2 regions of the Colwellia sp. F1 genome follow, and region 1 is predicted to be linked to the other one. Evidence: predicted binding sites of a transcription regulator. Region 1 holds the regulator's gene; the other holds the start of a gene.
What was found. The regulator sigma-54, encoded in region 1, starts transcription at its own class of promoters, with help from an activator protein. The targets are predictions, from matches to a motif close to GTTGGCACGNNNNTNGNNT.
Positions count from the first base shown of each region.

Region 1 (7,546 bases):
GTAGCCATGAGTCGTCAACAAGGCCTGAGTGTTGGTACGCGTCTTGGTGAAGTTGAAAATGTTGAGTTTACAAATGATGGCGCTTTAGGAATCACGGTTTATCAAGCAGGAAGAAAGGGCAGTGCATCAACCGCTGATTTGTCTGAAAAAGCGCTAAAACAAGCCGTTGAAGCCGCTGTGAATATTGCTAAATACACCTCAGTTGATGATTGCTCTGGTTTAGCTGATAAAGCATTGCTTGCCATGCAAGCAAAAGATCTCGACTTATACCACCCTAAAGCGTTAACCACCGAACAAGCGATAGAGATTGCTCAAGCATGTGAACACAGTGCATTAAATAGTGATAAACGTATCACTAATTCAGACGGTGCTAATTTAGATTGCTTTTCAGGCTTTAAAGTTTATGGTAATAGCCATGGTCAATTGGTGGGTTATCCGAGTTCAAGACACAGTTTAAGTTGTGTTGTTATTGCTGGCAGTGGTGATGCTATGGAGCGCGATTATGCTTATGACGTTAATCGTGATTTTTCATTATTAGACAGTGGCATAAGTATTGGTCAACAAGCAGCGAAAGAAGCGCTATCACGTTTAAACCCACAAAAGCTGTCGACCATGAAGGTGCCGGTATTATTTCGTGCTGATATTGCTAATACCCTCTGGGGGCACTTTATTGCCGCGATTAGCGGTGGCAACTTATATCGTAAGTCATCGTTTTTATTAGATGCATTGGGGAATGAGGTTTTCCCGAGTTTTCTCTCAATTAATGAGCGTCCTCATATTGCTAAAGCACTCGCGAGTAGCGCATTTGACAATGAAGGTGTTTTGACAAAAGACAGAGACATCATTACTCATGGGGTGTTACAAACCTATCTCTTAACCAGTTATTCTGCCCGTAAGTTAGGGCTTACTACTACGGGGCATGCTGGTGGTATTCATAATTGGTTAGTGAAGGATAAAAATATAACAACGAAAGGCAGTAAAGCCGCAGACTTTGATGCCATGTTAAAAGCCTTAGGTACAGGCTTGTTGGTTACTGAATTAATGGGGCAAGGGGTCAATGTGGTGAATGGTGACTATTCTCGCGGTGCTGCCGGATTTTGGGTTGAAAATGGTAAAATTGCGTATCCGGTTAGTGAAATTACCATTGCGGGTAACTTGGCGGAAATGTTTAAAGGTATTGTCGCTGTTGGTGCTGATGTTGATAAACACGGGAGTATTAATACAGGTTCAATCTTAATCGATAACATGCAGGTGGCAGGCCAGTAATTTATCTTTTCATCAGGTGTTAGCAGAAGTGCTGAGGAATGGGGATGTAAATAATGTTACTAACACCTCGCACTTCACACCTAGCACTTAAGCCTTATGTTAACAGTAGGGTTGCTGTGCCTAAAAAAGCAAATATCCCCACTACATCAGTCACAGTCGTAATAATGACGCTCCCTGCAAGCGCTGGGTCAATGTTGAAGCGTTTAAGTATTAGTGGAATAGCAACACCTGCTAAGCCCGCTGCCGTCATGTTCATTAGCATCGCAAAAGCAATAACGACGCCTAGCATTATATCCTGTTTCCAAATAGCGACCACGCTTGCAATTAATAATGCCCAAATAATACCATTAAGAAAGCCTATGGCTATTTCCTTGTGTAAGAGCGCGCGAGCATTACTATTACCTACATGACCTAATGCCATACCACGAATAACTAAAGTTAAGGTTTGATTACCGGCAACACCGCCCATGCTCGGTACTAAAGAGTTAAGGACCGCTAATACTGCTAGTTGTTGAAAAAGTCCCTCAAACATACTGGTAACTGCAACGGCTAATAAAGCGGTTACTAAGTTAACCCCTAGCCACAATGAGCGCTGCTTTGTACTTTTTATCACAGGTGCAAAGGTGTCGGCTTCATCGTCTAAGCCCACCATGCTCATCATTGAATGTTCAGCATCCTCACGAATAATATCAATGACATCATCAATGGTAATTCGGCCTAATAAATGCCCTTTTTGGTCGATAACAGGTGCTGAAAACCAGTCATATTTTTCAAATAATTGTGCGACTTCTTGCTCGCTCATGTTGGCTTGCACCACTTCAATTTCTGCATCAATTAATGTTGAAATGATAACTTCAGGTTTTGCCGTGACAATAGAGGCTAATGAAACGGCACCAATGAAATGATTGGTTCTATCAACAACGTAAAAAGAGTCTGTTGCTTCTGGCAGTTGGCCCTTTAACCGTAAATAGCGTAATACTACGTCAACACTGACTTCAGGGCGTAAAGTAATGGTGTCGGTATTCATGATACCGCCGGCAGTATCATGCTCATAAGATAATGCTGTTTCTACCCGGCTTCTATCTTGGGAATCCATAGAATTGAGCACTTGCCTATAAACGCTGTCGGGCAGGTTACGCAATACTTCAGCTAAATTATCAACATCCATGCCTTCGGCAACAGCAGCGAGTTTTTCAGGCTTTATACTGGGTAATATGCTTTTGCGTACTTCCTCAGTTAGTTCTTCAAGGACTTCACCGTGGTGTTCGCTATCGATAAGCTGCCATAATACTGCTCGGCTTTTAGCTGGAGAGGATTCAAGGAATAATGCTAAGTCATAGGCAGACATGCCTTGTAATAGCTTACGTACATAAACAAACATGCCACTATCTAAGGCACTATTGACTTGCAGTAGTCTTTGTTGGATATTTTCTTGTTCTATTATTTCTGACATAGCGACCTTACTTGAGCGTGGTAAACGCAGTCAACAGAGTAAAGGGAAATATCAACGCTATTAAACACTCAAATGAAGGGTTAATAGACTTAATATTTATGTTATTTATTGCTTTGGTTATTTAATGTTATTTATTCATCTTCGTCAAATTTATCGCCAATTAACTGGCTTATAGCTGCTAAAGCGGCTGGCGCATCAACTCCCTGAGCGGTTACTTTTACAACTTTTCCTTGCCCGCCAGCTAATAACATAATAGCCATTATACTGTTGGCGTCAGCTTCTTTTTGCTCAAGCGATAAGGTGATGTTCGCCGAAAAACTTTGGCAAAGTAAGGCTAGCTTACTTGCAGCTCTGGCGTGCAAGCCTAACTTATTAATAATGGTAATTTCTTTACTTACGATGATATTGGTATCCGCTGTCTCTGCAGTTGGTGTGCTGCTTGCTGCTAATTTAGGCTTATGTGATGGCATAATGGCGTTACTCAATGCTTTTTTTTATATCTCGATGATGCGTTTGTACATTTTTTTGTTCTTTGATAAAGTTTCTTGCTAATAATTCAGCAATATAAACCGAGCGGTGCTTGCCGCCTGTACAACCAATAGCAATAGTAACATAACTACGGTTATTGCGCTCTAAGTGAGGCAACCAAGTCATCATAAAGCTATTAACTTGCCAAATAAATTTAGTGACAATGGGCTGGCTGGCAAGAAAGTCTATTACTGGTTGCTCTAAGCCAGTATAGGGTTTTAACTCTTTTTCCCAATGTGGGTTAGGGAGGAAGCGCACATCAAATACATAGTCAGCATCGGCTGGAATACCGTGTTTAAAGCCAAATGATTCAAAAACAAGCACCATATTACCCGTTTTTTTGCCCAGTATGCGCTCGCGCACTAAATCAGCTAATTGGTGTGGGCTTAATTCGCTGGTGTTAATGTATAAGTCAGCATTGATTGAAATTGGTGTTAACAATTCTTTTTCTAGTGCTATGGCTTGGTCTAAGGCGATATTATTTTTGATCAGTGGGTGCAACCGTCTGGTTTCACTGAACCGTCGAATCAGATCGTTATCATCGGCATCTAAAAATAAGGTGGTAACATCAACGGCATTGGGTAAATATTCAATGATTTCTTCTATATCTTGCGGGTTGTTAGGTAAGTTTCGCACGTCTAGACTTACGGCGACATTTTCATAATCATTAATCACGGTGTGCGTTAATGCTGGCAGTAAATTTACGGGAATATTGTCAACACAATAATAACCTAAATCTTCTAATACTCTTAATGCTACAGACTTACCTGAGCCAGAGCGACCACTAACAATTATAAGCTTCATATATTAAATCTCAATTGCGGATAAAAAAAGTCGAGAAACGAGGGTGTTACAAGTTGTCACTTTGCTTGTTTAAAATTTAAATGGCTTGCTGAATCAGGTCAAACATTGCTTCTTGGTTTATACACTTGCGTACTTTTTTAGCTGTTTTACGATCGCTAAAAAGCTTTGCAATGCTTTGCAGTGTTTCTAAATGTTCCTGTGTGTTATTTTCAGGGACAAATAAACAAATAAATATATCAACTGGCTGGTTGTCAATAGCGTCAAAATCAATGGCTTGTTCAGTGGTTAAAAAAACAGCAACCGCTTTGTCTGTATTACTGAGCCTAGCATGAGGAATGGCAATGCCGTTACCAATACCTGTGCTGCCCATTTTTTCTCGGCTCAGTAAGCTATCTAATAGATCGGTTGGATTTACATTGCCTAATTCCTGGGCAGCAAGCTGACATATTTTTTCAAGTAAGCGTTTTTTACTGCGAACTGGTACTGCACATTGCGTGCAGTCCAGTGTTAAGATATTTTGTAGTGTCATAATAATTTAAGTGGTGGCGCTAAGCTAATGTTGGGTTATTTTGCCTTTATATTTGAGTATCTGGCGGTCGAGTTTATCAACCAAATTATCTATTGAACTATACATGTCGGTATTCACCGCAGAGGCATGAATTTCATTACCTTTTAAATGCACTGTGGCTTCTGCTTTTTGATCTAACTTCTCTACCGTTAATACTACGTAAACATTAGTAATATGGTCAAAGTGACGCTCTAACTTGGCTAGCTTTGTTTCAACATAGTTGCGTAATGATGAAGTGATATCTACATGATGGCCCGTAAGATTAATTTGCATAAGTATGATCCTTCTTTAGTTCAATTAAAAATAAAGTTACTGATTATAGTAAACTTTTACGTTGGTTCGACGGTGGAATAGCTAAAGACTCTCGATACTTAGCTATTGTGCGCCTAGCAACGTTAATACCCTGCTCGGCTAGTAAATCAGCCATTTTACTATCACTTAGCGGTTTAGCAGGTATTTCCGCTAAAATGAACTTTTTAATTAACGATCGAATAGCAGTAGACGAACATTCACCGCCATTTTCAGTGCTAACATGGCTTGAAAAAAAATATTTTAATTCAAAAATACCTCGTGGCGTATGCATATACTTCTGTGTTGTTACACGAGAAATTGTAGACTCATGCATATCGACCGCTTCAGCGATATCATTTAAAACCATTGGCCGCATTGCTTCTTCACCATGTTCTAAAAAGCCTTGTTGGCGTTGTACAATACAGTTTGATACTTTGAGTAAAGTGTCGTTGCGTGATTCTAAACTTTTGATAAACCACTTGGCTTCTTGTAAATTAGCGCGAATAAATTGGCCGTCGTTACTCGATGACTTTGTTGTTTTAGTCATGGCGGCATATTGTTGATTGACTGACAGCTTAGGAGCGCTATCAGGGTTTAACTCAACCACCCAGCGGCCATTTTTTTTCTCTACGGAAACGTCAGGAATCACGTATTGATCATCGCTTTTATCAATCACATCACCAGGGCGAGGGTTTAAACTTTGAATTAACCGCATCACTTCACGTAAGTCATCCTCTTTCAGCCGTGTTTTACGCATGAGTTGACGGTAATCACGGCTACCCAGTAAATCAATATGCTCTCTGATAATTAATTTGCTTTCTGTTAAGTAAGGAGTGTCAGAACTAAACTGGTTTAATTGAATTAGTAAACAGTCAGCAATCGACGGCGCGGCAACCCCTATAGGATCAAATACATTAATACGTTTTAGAACGGCTTCTACTTCATCAAGCTCTAGCCCTTCAATCCCGACACTCTCTAAAATATCTTCACTTGAAACCGTTAAGTAACCTGCATCGTCTACAGCTTCAATAATTGCTATGGCAATGGCTCTATCGGTTTCAGAAAAAGGCGTTAACTCCATTTGCCATAAAAGGTGATCTTGAATTGAGTCAGTTGTTTCACCTTGATAGGTGTAATCTTCTCCTGGGCTACTAATAGCACCAGTGTTTGAGGTGCCGGCACTGTAGCTTTCTTCCCAAGTTGTATCTATGTTTAACTCTTCAGGAATATCACTTTTTTCCATGGCTTCTGTCGTACTAATTTCATCAATGCTTGCCGATGGTTCTTCACTGGTCGTTGTTTCAGCTGTGGCTGAAAAGGCCTCTTCAAGTCTCTCTGAACTATCGTTAGCGCTATTTTCCGTATCAGCGCTAGATCTGTCTTGTTCACTTATTTCAAGTAGAGGGTTGCTTTCAAGTACTTCTTGTATTTCTTGCTGAAGCTCTAACGTAGACAGCTGCAACAGCTTGATCGCTTGTTGCAGTTGCGGTGTCATCGTTAATTGCTGTCCTATTCGGAGTTGCAGAGTTGGGCGCATCTACTTTTTTTACTTCCTATTAATAAATATTGCTAACATTATGATAACTAATTTAAAAATTACTTTTAGTCACTTAAGGTTAGTATAGCCTAAGTGAGTTCAGTATAGCCAAAGTTCTCATGCTTAAGTTAACTATAGCGTGAATTGTTCGCCTAGGTATACATCTCTTACCGTTTGATTCGCAAGAATTTGATCAGAGTCACCTTCAGCAATTATTTCACCATGACTAACAATATATGCATGTTCACATACATCAAGTGTTTCACGCACATTATGATCAGTAATTAATATACCAATACCGCGATTTTTAAGGTGAATAATTATTTTTTTTATATCACCAACAGAAATTGGGTCAACACCTGCAAAGGGCTCATCAAGTAGAATGAACTCAGGATCAGCGGCCAATGCCCTTGCTATTTCTACCCGTCTTCGTTCACCACCTGACAGGCTCATACCCAAGTTGTCTTTAATGTGACTAATACTAAACTCTTCTAGTAGTTGTTCTAGTTTACTTTGCCTTTCGTGTTCATTAAGGCCCTTGCGAGTTTGCAAAATAGCCATAATATTATCAGTAACTGTGAGCTTTCTAAATATCGAGGCTTCTTGGGGTAAATAGCCTATGCCACGTCTTGCTCGTTCATGCATAGGAGCAAGGGTAACGTCTTCATCGTTGAGTATAATTTGGCCGTTGTCATTTGGAACTAAACCGACAATCATATAGAAAGACGTTGTTTTTCCAGCGCCATTAGGGCCTAGCAAACCAACAATTTGGCCAGCACTTACAGCTAAACTAACGCGCTTAACGACTTTTTTATTTTTATAAGACTTTGATAAATTTTGAGCTATCAAGGTTGATTTGCTCGATATATCGTCAGCTTTATGGTTTGTTACTGTCATTGTTTTTCTTATCTTGTTGGGCTTTTATTTGAGCAGGCTGTAAAATAGTGGTTACCGATTCATTTTGACCACTAATCGCTTCTAATTTTTCACTTAATGTGTTGTAAGTAATTGTTTCACCAGTAACTTTGCTACCAGCTTGCTTAACTTGTGCGTTACCTGAAATAGTAATGATGTATTGATCTGGTTGATATTTTATTTC
Region 1 covers NZ_JBWDLI010000015.1:68,215-75,760, reverse strand. Annotated here, with positions in the region: gene pmbA (metalloprotease PmbA) at 1-1,266, shown strand, start outside; gene mgtE (magnesium transporter) at 1,361-2,719, opposite strand; gene AC0UA9_RS14085 (HPr family phosphocarrier protein) at 2,851-3,189, opposite strand; gene rapZ (RNase adapter RapZ) at 3,197-4,051, opposite strand; gene ptsN (PTS IIA-like nitrogen regulatory protein PtsN) at 4,128-4,580, opposite strand; gene hpf (ribosome hibernation promoting factor) at 4,605-4,892, opposite strand; gene AC0UA9_RS14065 (RNA polymerase factor sigma-54) at 4,936-6,447, opposite strand; gene lptB (LPS export ABC transporter ATP-binding protein) at 6,580-7,344, opposite strand; gene lptA (lipopolysaccharide transport periplasmic protein LptA) at 7,325-7,546, opposite strand, start outside.

Region 2 (7,546 bases), on a different contig from region 1:
CACCTCTTTACCTAGACTGGTTGATAAGTCATCAGCATTCGCTTGTGAAAAAATATTTAATAAGCTGCTTTCAATTAACGGTATATTCATTTTAGCATTTTCTTCATTTTTGCTACCACGCACTAATAACTGCACACGAATTTCCACAAAACGATCACGCACTGCGCCTGGTACATTAAAACGAAACGGTCTGGGCATAGGGACATATAATGCCGTTCCTACTTGCGCAACGGCACTTTTGTCTGTTCCACCTTCAGCGCCATCAGTAGAAGCTAACACCTCTTCAGAGCCTGCTTGCGCAGACGCTACCTTGCTATCATCACCCATAAAAAAGTAATAGCCACCAATACTCCCCGCCAATATAACGAGCACCGCAACAGCAATGATGATTATTTTTTTCTTTTTGCCACCACCATCAATTTTTAAATCAGCTTCTGTACCTTTTTCGTCAGCCATGAGTTACCTTTATTGCTATATGAGTAAATATTATAAAACGCTACCTTAACTACCAGTAAACTATATCCTTGAATAGCATTTTAGCCAATGTGTTTTCATCAACTTAGTGCTATTTAGCCTAATTTATCAGCAGTTTTATTAGTATAGTCTGCTTTATGCGTAATAATCGATAACCTGAGCCGATCCATCCTGTTTTATTACAGACAAATCATGCGCGACCACATCACTTGCTGCTGCCGTTTCGCCCATAAATTGACGCTGGGTATGTTCGTGGTCAGCTGTTTTTTCATCGGTATCTGATTGTTGTGACTGCTGTTCAACATTAGCATCACCTACATCAACACCTTGTTCTGCTAGCATGTCTTTTAATTTTTGCATGTTTTGCTCGAGTGCTTCCCTCGCTTGCTGGTTTTGCACAACAAAGTTAACCGCTGCTTGTTCCCCTTGTAAGTTAACTCGCACTTGCATATTGCCTAATTCTGGTGGGTCGAGGGTAATATCAAATTGCTGTAATTTTTGTGAAATCATGACCATCACTTTGTCTTTTACTGCGTCAGCGAAGTCTTTTCTAAAAATTGAAATAGTTTCATGATGCAATTGTATGTTGCTTTTTTGGCTTTGTGACACATCACTGGTATTGGTTAAGGTGAGCGCTTCAGCAGACTGTTGTTCTATTGCATTATACGCCTCTTGTATCGTTTGATTCGCGTGACCAATAAAGTTACCACTTGTTAAAGTTGTCTCTGCGGGCGTTGTAGGGATCACGCTAACATTTCCCCCACTTGCTTGCTCACGGTTTACTGCTTTACTATGCGCCATAAAGTCGGCTTCAGATTTCACCTTAACTTCCGCTTCTCCCTCAGCCTCATTAGTTTCTTTAGTCGCCTGTTCTACAGAAGCATCTTCTGCGCTAGGAGGTGCTGAATTTTTATTCATCATTTGGGAAGCTAAATTTTGCGCGGCAGCGTTTTTACTACGCGAATTTTGCTCAACCATGCTTTGAGCCCCAGCATTTCCCTCTAATTTCGTCGCATTAGTAGCTGACTGGGCGTCTAGTTTAGCGGAGCCTTCTTCTCCTTTCATTACCCTAGTAATTTGTTCATTAAGCTTTGCTTCTACTTTAATGGGGCTTTGCGCGAGTGTTACTTTTTCAACATTTGCTACTTTGGGGGATGGTGTTAAATTACTTGCACTTACTTCTTTACTAGACGACATTAACACCTGTTGGGAATTAATACTTTGTACTTGCTGCCCTAACGCTGCAGCTTCTTTACTGGTATTGCCCCCTTTGCCTATGTCTTGCTCAAGGTTAACTGATTGCCTAGCGTTGGCTTCTTTCTGTATTTTATTATTATTTAAACCTGTCAGCTTTTCGTCGGTGGTGTTGGTATCATCCACTTTTTCCACGCCGGTTGGCATGCTAGTGTCAATTAATTGTTTGCTACTTTTTTGTTCTCTCTCTCCCTTTAAATTGCTGGTTTCACTGCCAGCCTGGGTCAATCGTGTTGGTGTAGCTATTGTTTTTCCTTGTTCGCTAGACGCGGCTGATAACGACTCTGGCGTGGTCGTTACCGCCTTAGCAATACTTGATAACTCTGCAGCTAAGCCACTTGATTTTAATAGTTTATCTGTTTCTTTTTCTGCTGTTGTCACCTTAGCTTCAGCTAAGCTTTGCGCTTGTGCTAGTTCTTGTTCAGACGCTCCTTTTGCAACCAATGTTTTATCAACCTTGGTTAAAAAAGACATTAACAAGTCTGATTCATCGCGTGCTTCATCTGCTTTTTCAACAGCAACTTTACCTAGTTGCTGTTCGTTATTGCCGCTTGCGGCAACTTCTTGCGCGGTCGTGACTTGTTCACTTGTATCGGCATGAGAAGACGGCTCTTGTTCATCGGCAACTTGTTGCTCGTGGGAAAGTTTTGCTTGTTCAGACAATGTATGCGCTGTTTTTATCTTATCACTTTGTGCTAGTTCAAGATCCGTATACTCACTAACCTCTTTGTTTTTAGCTAGTTGCACATCAATATGCTGCGAAAAGTCGTCCTTTGACAGCGCAGGAGTGAAAGCGGATACATCGTTTTTCTTGTCAACACTTGGTGACGCGTTAATCGATAAAATATTGAGTTGTTGCATAATGGTCCCAATCGCTAAAATCTGTCTATATAAAGTAAAAGCTAAAAAGATCTTTTACTCAGCTTCTCTTACCGTATTTATTTAAAACCAAGCAATAATCGTTCCACACTATACATTTAACAACTAGAACGAGGGGAAGTGAAGGTTAGGAGAAGTGGTTAAGCAGGTGCAACTTAGCATTGTTCGCCTAGCAGTAGCTTAGTTTATAAAAGGGTTGGTAAAGCGCTGGCGTCGTTATGCTAAACCCGTTGTAACGGTCAGCCCTATTATTCTCAACATTGCCAATATTAACGCCCCACTTTTCTGCGTAAAAATTGTTGCGTGGCTATTTCATCAAACATGCCTTGTTCTTTTTTAGCCTCAATTTTCATTAAGGCAGCGTTGCGCTTACTGGCTAACATTTCTACAGCTCGTACCTTTTCTCGCTGTTTTATCCACACTTGCTTACTTTGTTCAGCTAATGCTTTCGCTTGATGCATGGCAATTTTTACTTGCTCTGCGGCATAGTCAAGTTTACTAATAAAGGCATGATAATGATTATAAGTAACGCTATCTAAGCCGAGCATGGTACGTTCACTGAGCCTTGACATATACTCTAACCGGTAATCTGAAACGCTTTGTAAACGAATGACATTTTGCTGGTAATCATGTTCAGCATTACGTAACGCTTTTTCGGCTTGTTCCGTTTTACTTTGTTCAAATTTTAATAAGGTTTGTAGTTGTTGATTATTTTTTGTCGCCATAATACATACTCCTTAAGCCGTTAATACGTAAAAATTTATGCTTGTGCATTTTGGCTCTGACTATTCGCCGTTGCCGCCGCTATAATTTCTTGTAACTGCTGTACACTTTGCTCGTAAGGTATAACTTCTTGAATTTGTTGCTGTAAGAAAAAGTTTATTACCGGTTGTACATTAATAGCTTGGTCTATTCTAGGGTCATTACCTCGGGTATATGCACCAATGGCAATCAGATCTTTGTTTTGTTGGTATAGTGAATAAATTTGTTTTAATTGGCGAGCAAGTTGTTGGTGCTCTGTGCTGGTAACCATAGGCATAACACGCGAAATAGAGCCTTCAATATCAATGGCAGGATAATGCCCTGCATCGGCCAGATCTCTTGATAACACAATATGACCATCTAAAATAGCGCGAGAAGCATCGGCGATAGGGTCTTGTAAATCATCCCCTTCAGTTAGCACAGTATAAAACGCAGTGATTGAGCCCTGCCCTTCACCGCCATTACCCGCGCGTTCAACCAACTGGGGTAATTTAGAAAATACAGAAGGGGGATACCCTTTTGTTGCAGGAGGCTCGCCCACCGCTAAGGCTATTTCTCGTTGCGCTTGTGCATACCGTGTTAATGAGTCTAACAGTAGTAAAACATCGAGCCCTTGGTCACGAAAATACTCACTTATTTGTACCGCTGTTTCACAACCTTTTAGTCGCATTAACGGTGAGTTATCAGCAGGAGCGGCAACAACTACCGAGCGAGCACGCCCTTCTTCCCCTAAGATTTCTTCTATAAATTCTTTTACTTCTCGGCCACGCTCCCCTACCAAGCCAACAACAATAACGTCAGCAGTGGTGCCACGAGTCATCATCCCCATGAGTACACTTTTCCCTACTCCTGAGCCGGCAAACAGCCCCATTCGTTGGCCTTTGCCTACGGTAATAAAACTATTAATTGATCTGACCCCAACATCTAACGGGTCGGTAATTGCACGTCGTGACAAGGGGTTAATTGGACTGGTATTTATTTTATAGTTTTCGTCTGTCTGAATAGGGCCTTTTCCGTCAAGGGGTTTTCCTATGCCGTTAATTACTCGCCCGAGCAAATTCATAGACAGCGGTAACTGCATTTTATTTGAGATAGGAAGCACTCTAGCGCCTGGCAAAACCCCGCGCAAGCTCTCTTCTGGCATGAGGTAAGTTATTTCTTGTGCAAAACCAACAACTTCAGCGAGTAAGTCTCCATGGGCTGTTTCTACAATGCACTGACTGCCAATATGCGCTTTAACACCTACAGCTTCTAGCGTTAAACCAACAACGCGCACTAAACGCCCGGCAACCGGCTCCTTAAAGGGCTGAATATATTGTTGAGTGTTTTTTAATCTGTCACTGATGCGTTGGCTATCGACCATTGTTTAAATTACCTTGTTGGGAAATTTTAGGCGCTAGGCTCTCCTAGTGTCTCGCTTCTTCACTAGCACCTATGTCTTCCTAGCACCTATCGCTTCCTTTATTGATGTAATGCTTCTTGCAAAAAAGACTCTAACACTTGCTTTAAACGAGACTTCATCTGTAAGTCGATATTAGAAGTGCTGTTTTCTATTTGACAACTGCCTGGGGTTAATTGCGGCGCGGGCAACAATCTCCAGCCACTTTCTTTTATGTGCTCTGCGCCAAACTGTTGCTCTACTCGTTTAATATCGTCTGGGTTAAGGTATATTTGCGTGCTTGTTTCGTTGCTTGGTAATGCTTTAATGCCTGTGTTAATCGCTGCCATTAAAATATCTGGGTTTGTTTTTGCTTCTTGTAAAACAACAGCTTCAGTTAATTGCACCACTAAATGTAATAGCTGCTCTTCAACATTTTTTTCAATACTGGCTAACGGGGCATGTAGCTGCTCAATTAGGTTCTCCCAGCTTTCACTTAAGGAGTCAATCGTTTCTTTACCTTGGGCTAACCCCTGTTCAGTCCCTAGCTCCAGGCCTTCAGCTGTACCTGCTTCTATGCCTTGCGCTTTACCTTCTTCATAACCTTGGCTAAACCCTGCCTCTTTACCTTGTTCAAAGCCTTCTTCATGCGCGGCTTGTCTAATTGCTTCAATCTCTTCAGCGGTCAGTGGCTCTGGCTCAATCACTTCTTCTTCGGGTGGTTCAAATCGCCAATTGTTTTTTTTACCTAACGCATTGGTTTGACTTGCTTGTTCTTCAGTCTCAACTGCTTGCACCTTTGGGTACGACCAAACATCTAATGCTTTAGATTGGTTTGCTTTTATAATGTGTGAAGGGGTTTGGCTCATGTCTTGACCTTTATATATGTTAACCTTGATTAATGCATTCGCAATACTGCACTCTTCATGGTGTAATTATATCGCTTGCTTTAGGGTTAACTCATTACAAATACTGCTAGATATTGGCTATAGGAACTCATCACCGCCGCCGCCGCCCAGCATAATTTCACCAGCGTCAGATAACCGACGAGCAACCGCAAGAATTTCTTTTTGTGCAATTTCTACATCACTAACGCGTACAGGCCCCATGGCTTCAAGATCATCCACTAACATGTCAGCGGCACGTTTAGACATATTGCTAAGAAACTTCTCTTTAAGTGCTTCATCAGCCCCTTTAATGGCTTTCATTAATGAGTCTTGCTCAACTTCTCGCAATATTGACTGCATACCACGGTCGTCAACATCAATTAAGTTTTCAAAAACAAACATTAAATCTTGTATCTGTTGGCTCATCTCTTCATCGTTTTCACGCATAGAGTCCATCAATATACCTTCAACATTGGTATCAAGGTAGTTCATGATATCAGCCGCTGCTTTTAAACCGCCCATTTTGGCTGCTTGAGCACCAGCTTGGCCAGCAAATTGTTTTTCCATAATTTCATTTAATTCTTGTAGCGCCGCTGGTTGTACTTCTTCTAAGTTAGCAATACGCATCATTAAATCTAAGCGTACTTTGTCCGTAAATTGACTCATGATTTCAGCAGATTGTTCTGGTGCTAAATAAGAGAGCACAATAGTTTGAATTTGCGGGTGCTCATTTCTAATAATATTAGCAACCTGCTTAGAGTCCATCCATTTTAAAGAGTCTAACCCTTTAGAGGCTCCTCCCATCACAATTTGATCAATTAAGTTACCCGCTTTATCTTCACCTAGCGCTGCGGTTAATGCTTTACGCACAAAATCTTCACTTTGAAAACCAATAGTTGAGAAGTTTTGAATGTCATGAATAAACTGTTTGTGTACAGCGGTAATTTTTTCTTGGGTAAAGTCTTCCATTGCCGCCATAACCGTACCAACTTGTTGTACTTGTTTTGGCTCTAAATGTTTTAAAATTTGTGCAGCATCTTCTTCTGACAAGCTTAATAAGAGAATCGCAGCCTTTTCACTGCCTTCTAGTTTATTGATGTCAAAATTTGATTTTGCAGCGGCAAGGTCTCCGCCTACTTGATATTCATCACTCATCTTCGGTCAACCAACTTTTAACTACTTGAGACGACAATTCAGGTTCATTAGCAACTAAGGCTCGCACTGCTTTTAATATATCTTCATCACGGTGAAGATCAGGTAATTGTAAACTACCATCTGAAGCAAAACCAACGTTACCCGCATCGAAGTCTGAGGTTAGCATATCCATGGTTTCATCACCAAGGTCTATATGGCTATCAAGTGATTTATCACCGTAATCCTGTGGTGTTTGGTCTGGGTAAATTAAACGTTTCAACATGGGACGAACAACCGCCATAATTAATACAATAATGACCAAGGCAGCCATAATAAGCTTAACAAGTTTTAAGAACCAAAGTTGCTCCCACATAGGGGCAACATCATCTTCGCCAAAATCAACCCGGTTAAATGGAATGGTAATGACTTCTAATACATCACCACGTTGAAGATCAAAGCCGATACTGCCTTGCAATAAGCGGCGAATAGAAGCAATTTCTGTCACACTTCTTGGCTGTTTAGCTGCTGCAGATGCTTGCGTTTCTGTACTATTTTCATCACTGGCATCTGGAGTTGGTATTGCGCTGTCTACATAATCTAGGGCTACCGACACACTTACTCTGCGAATAACACCCGTTTGTTGTTTTGTATGACTAATAGCTTCATCCAGCTCATAGTTTTTAGTGGATTCTGTATGCTTTCTACTGGGTGAAGGTTTTTGTTGCTGACCGAGTGCATTTTCTGGAATAGCAGATTCTAGCGGGGGCTGGTTCGTTAA
Region 2 covers NZ_JBWDLI010000010.1:93,498-101,043, forward strand. Annotated here, with positions in the region: gene fliL (flagellar basal body-associated protein FliL) at 1-456, opposite strand, end outside; gene AC0UA9_RS11130 (flagellar hook-length control protein FliK) at 610-2,589, opposite strand; gene fliJ (flagellar export protein FliJ) at 2,877-3,332, opposite strand; gene fliI (flagellar protein export ATPase FliI) at 3,368-4,732, opposite strand; gene fliH (flagellar assembly protein FliH) at 4,831-5,616, opposite strand; gene fliG (flagellar motor switch protein FliG) at 5,734-6,789, opposite strand; gene fliF (flagellar basal-body MS-ring/collar protein FliF) at 6,782-7,546, opposite strand, start outside.
Region 2: AC0UA9_RS11130 (flagellar hook-length control protein FliK) is a predicted target of sigma-54. The motif match lies at 2,679-2,697, and genes of this name have one in related genera.